2 regions of the Thioalkalivibrio sp. ALE20 genome follow, and region 1 is predicted to be linked to the other one. Evidence: riboswitches for the same ligand, from Rfam matches in the RefSeq annotation. Region 1 holds a riboswitch; the other holds the start of a gene.
What was found. A riboswitch is a leader RNA that binds a small molecule or an ion and turns the genes downstream of it on or off. The one in region 1 is predicted to bind cobalamin.
Positions count from the first base shown of each region.

Region 1 (2,396 bases):
TGCGGTCGGCCCAGCCCAGCGCGGGGTTGTGGCAGGTGGCGCAGGAAATGACGCCCGAGCTGGAGATGCGCGGCTCGAAGAACAGGAACTTGCCCAGCTCCACCTTCTCGTCGGTCAGGGAATTGTCGGCCGGGATCGGCGGCAGGGCCGGCAGCGGCTCGAACATGTCGCGGTACTGGTCGTAATCGCCGGCGAACGTCGGGGCGGAGAGGCCCAGGGCCACGGCCGTACAGGCCGAGACGAGCAGCCCCCGGAAAATGCGCTTCTTCTGCATGGTTCGCTCCTTTTTATTGGTCTGGATGCGGCCCGGCTACAAACCGTCACCACATGGACTCAGTCTAAAAGAAATACCCCCATCACGGGCCGGCCGGGTGGTGCAATCCTGCGTAACCTTGATACAGATCAACCCGGCTCCGCCCTTGCCCGCGTGACGGGACGCGGTTACAGTCCGCCCGCCTTCAGGTGCCCCGGCCCACGACGCCGGGGATAATCGGGAAGCCGGTGCGTGAATCGACGTTCGCAATGCCGGCACTGCCCCCGCAACGGTAGGCGAAGACAGGCGGATCCAGTGCCACTGCGGCGCATCCACGGGATGCCCGCGGGAAGGCGATCCGCCCGGGATGTCCTGCATCCCCTTCGCGAGTCCGGAGACCGGCCTGGAGGAAACCCGACGCCGCGGCGGGCGGCCGAGCGGGACGGGGCCGGTGTGTCCGCCCCCTTCCCCCCTGCTCCCTTGCCCGACTGCCGGCGTCGTTTCATCCACGGCGTGCGGGGTCGCACGTCCAGGGGAGCAACACAACAATGAAAAGCACCCAACCTCAGCCGGGGCGGCCTGCCGTGCCGGCCCTGGCCTCTCTGTGCCTGATGGCGGCCGCGGGCATCGCACCGGCGCAGGCCGGTTTTGAATTCGGCGACGCGGAGGACGGCCTGCAGGTCACTCTGGATCCGCTGATCCAGGGCCGTTACAGCTACGAGCATGACCCGGACGGCTCCAGCAGCGAATTCGATTTCCGGCGCGCCTGGCTGGACACCTCGGGCACCCTGTTCCACCCCGAACTGAGCTTTCGCCTGCAGCCGGATTTCAGCAGCGGCGAGCTGTCCATGCGCGACATCTGGCTGCAGTACGGCCCGGGCGAACACCTGGGCCTGCGGGCGGGCCAGTTCACCGTCCCCTTCGGTCTGGCGCGGGACATCGGCGGCCCCAACCGCCTGTTCACCGAACTGAGCATCGCCGGCAACCAGTTCGAGATCCCGGCCGGACGCGATACCGGGCTCGCCCTGCTGGGTGGCGCGGGCGACGACCGCGCCTGGGCGGTCGGGATATTCGATGGCCGCGGGCGCCTGGATCAGCGCGACGACCGGCCCTCCACCTCCGGGCACCTGTTCAGCGCCCGTGGCGCCTGGGCCCCGGTGGGGTCGGTCCCGCGCGACAACACCACGGTGGGCCGGGCCGTGGAGCGCACCGTTGCCCTGGGCGCCGGCCTGCAGGCCGCCAGCCGCAACCACCTGCGTGACTGGAGCCGCGGGCAGGAAGACACGGTCGACCGGCAGCGCGCCGACTGGGTCACCGCCACCGCCGATGCGGTGGTCAAGTTCGACCATACCTCGCTGTCGCTGGCGGCCTACCGCCGCAATGTCTCCCCCGACCGCACCGCGAGCTACCACGACCTGGGGGCCGAGCTGGAACTGGCGCAGTCGCTGCCGCTGGAGGACCTCGAGCTCGCCGCTCGCCACGCGGTACTGCGCCACGACGCCGGCGACGACCTGGACGGCGACGAGCGCTGGCAGCGCGAATGGGGCGCCGGCCTTAACTGGTACCACCGGGGGCAGCGACAGAAAACCCAGCTCATGTGGCTGGACCGCGACACCGACACCTCGAACTGGCAGCTGCACCTGCAGCACCAGTTCCGCTTCTGAACAAACAGAGAGAATCGCCATGAAACGGATGCCATCCATGCGCCGGCCGCTGACGGCCGGCCTGTCGCTGGTCCTGCTGCTCGCAGCGACCGGTACCGCCGGCGCGGAAGACGAGATCAGCGTGCCGATGCCGGGCCCCTGGGGCGAAGACTACGCGGAGACCCTGGACGACCCGGCCCGAGTCGACGCCACCGAGGCCTTCCAGCGCTTTCGGCAGCAGAGCATGCAGGGGACCTCGGCCACCTACCGCAGCATCGAGCAGATCCTGCGCTACGACGCACCGTTCGCCGAACGTCTGCCCGAGCTGGCCGACGAACTCGCGCGCGGGGCCGACGACATCGACACCTGGTTCGCCCGCGAGACACCGGCGCCCGACGGCGAACCCGGGGCCCTGCCCGCGGCCTGGGAGGACCCGGCGTTCGCCGAGTACAAGGCGGCATACCGCGAGGCCACGGCCGAGCTGCAACGCAAGGTGGAGG
Region 1 covers NZ_KB906473.1:244,863-247,258, reverse strand. Annotated here, with positions in the region: gene F790_RS0106710 (cytochrome-c peroxidase) at 1-274, opposite strand, end outside; cobalamin riboswitch at 444-675, shown strand; gene F790_RS0106705 (porin) at 802-1,917, shown strand; gene F790_RS0106700 (cytochrome c) at 1,937-2,396, shown strand, end outside.

Region 2 (2,396 bases), on a different contig from region 1:
TTCCGCAACCGGCGCGGCCGACCGCCATCAGGCCACCCGGCCGACCCGCTCGGACACCGCATCATCGGCCATCACCGGCGGGTACTGGCGAGCGAGCTCGCGCGCCGCCAGCACGAAGGTGTTCACCTGCGTGGCGTGCTCGCGCAGCTTGTGCGCCAGACCCGGGTCCTCGCTGACCTCGTCCACCACCACGCCGTCCGGGCGCTCTTCCACGTGCACTTCGATGCGCCCGCGCTGCTCGAAAAGGGTGCGATACAGCGGATCACGGTCACGCAAGTGTGCGCTCTCGCGCAGCCGCCGATGCAGTTCCGGCACGTGCACCCGCAGCAGCGCGGCGAGTTCCGGATCCGTTGCCGTCGTCACCGTCCGGGTACCACCCTCGATGAACTCCAGCTCCCTCCGGATTGCGTCGTGGGACTCCAGCAGGCGCTGAAAGACCACCTGCTCACGCTCGTGCTGCTTGCGGGCTTCGGCGTCCAGGTGACCGCCGCAATCGATCATTCTCAGGTGCATCGTCATGGTCTGTCGGCCTCTTGCTGATGATCCTGCCCGGAAGAAGCAATCTCCCTGCCAACTCGTATTTCCCGCCATGACGCGGCCACATGCCGATACCGCCGATCAGCTGACCACTCAAACTGCGAATATTGGCAGTCACTAATAAATGAAAATGCCACCTGTGACACCCGAACGCTCGCAAGTCACTGTCAAAAGGGGAAAATTATCTCCAAAAAATTTTCGAATATGGATTGATTCCAATTTGCGGCCGTGTATAATTCCCATTGTCGAGTCGACGGCAGCTCAGCGTCGGTTCGCCATGCAGGGGCCCCCTGGCCCCTTCTCTCCTCCATCTCTTCTGGATTTTGCCGTCGGCTCTCGGTGCCCCCCCGCACCGACCCGGCGGCCCTTTTTTAATCCACCCGAATGGATCCCTTTGCAAACCACATGCCAGGCACTGACCGCGGCCACGACCGTGGGTCACCCGGACACTGTTGGTTTGACACCACACATTAGCCATCACTAATATTCCGTCTCCCCCGGGTGCTTCGTCGCCATCCCGACGACGAGTGAAACGGGAAGTCCGGTGCGTGCCCGGCCTCGACCTGCGCACAAGTCCGGCGCTGCCCCCGCAACGGTAGGCGGGTCACGGCAGACCCTCGCGAACCACTGCGAAGAACGCGTCCGTTCAGGGCGTACTTCGCGGGAAGGTGGTCTGCCCCGGAGCCAACGGCTCCAGCCCGCAAGCCCGGAGACCGGCCCGGAGGACAACGGAGAACCGCGGGGAGCGGTATCACCGGGCGAATCGGCATCGCTGCGCATCGGTTCACGACGCGCCGACGATGGCGCACGCCCGCACCCCCGCGGTCGACACCCACGACCACGGCGCACGGGCGGTGCGCAAAGAGAGTTCGCAATGTTCCCGAAGAAGATGTTTCCCGCGGCCCTGCTAGGCGGTGCCGCGGCCGTGCCCTTGTTGCTGGCGGCACCGCCGGCCACCGGCGAAGAAGACCCCGACGATTCCGCACAGGTGCTGCCCGAGATCAGCGTAACGGCGGCGACCCGCACCGAGCGCCTGGTGGAGAACACGCCCGCCTCCACCGAAGTGATCACCGGCAAGAACATCCGTCGCAGCGGGGCGACCATGCTGGACGAGGCCCTGCAGGCCGAGTCCAGCCTCTTTACCGGTGCCGACGGCAACCGGTTCTCGATCCGCGGCGGCGGCCGCGCGGACATCATCTACATGCTGGATGGCCGTCGGGTCAGCGGCACGTCCGGCCGCGGCTTCGAGCTCAACCGCATCCCGGTCAGCCACGTGGAGCGCATCGAGATCGTGAAGGGCCCCGGGAGCGTGGTGTACGGCTCGGATGCGGTGGCCGGCGTGATCAACGTGATCACCCGCCGGCCGGATGCGGGTTTCGAAGGCAGCGTGGAGCTGCAGGGCGGCATGCCCGCCAGCGCCGATGGCGGGGAGCGCATCAACGGTTCACTGTTTCTGGGCGGCGGCACCCGCGACACCCGGTTCCGGCTGCTGGCGGATGTGCTGGACCGCGAAGCGTATTCCGAAGGCGCCATTGCCGACGTGCGCATCGCCGAGCAGAGCGAGCAGGTCCGGCCGTCGGAGTCCGGCGCGCTGGATGATGACCACGCGATCCAGGACCGCTACGCCTTCGACGAGGACCGCCGCGAGAGCGCGCGGGTCTACAACCTGCGCGCCGGCGTCAGCCACTGGTTCACCGACGACTTCAACGTGGAGCTGGAGGCCGGCCTGCTGCGCGAAGAGCGCGAGCGGCGCTTCCTGCACGAGCGTCCGCCGGTGGCCACCGGCTACACGAACAACAATGGCGATCCGGTGCGCGCCCTGCAGTTCCCGGCACAGCGCAGCGAGGACAGCGAGCGGC
Region 2 covers NZ_KB906483.1:30,873-33,268, reverse strand. Annotated here, with positions in the region: gene F790_RS0112805 (hypothetical protein) at 28-519, opposite strand; cobalamin riboswitch at 1,020-1,274, shown strand; gene F790_RS0112800 (TonB-dependent siderophore receptor) at 1,412-2,396, shown strand, end outside.
Region 2: another riboswitch for cobalamin. It lies ahead of F790_RS0112800 (TonB-dependent siderophore receptor); the one in region 1 lies ahead of F790_RS0106705 (porin).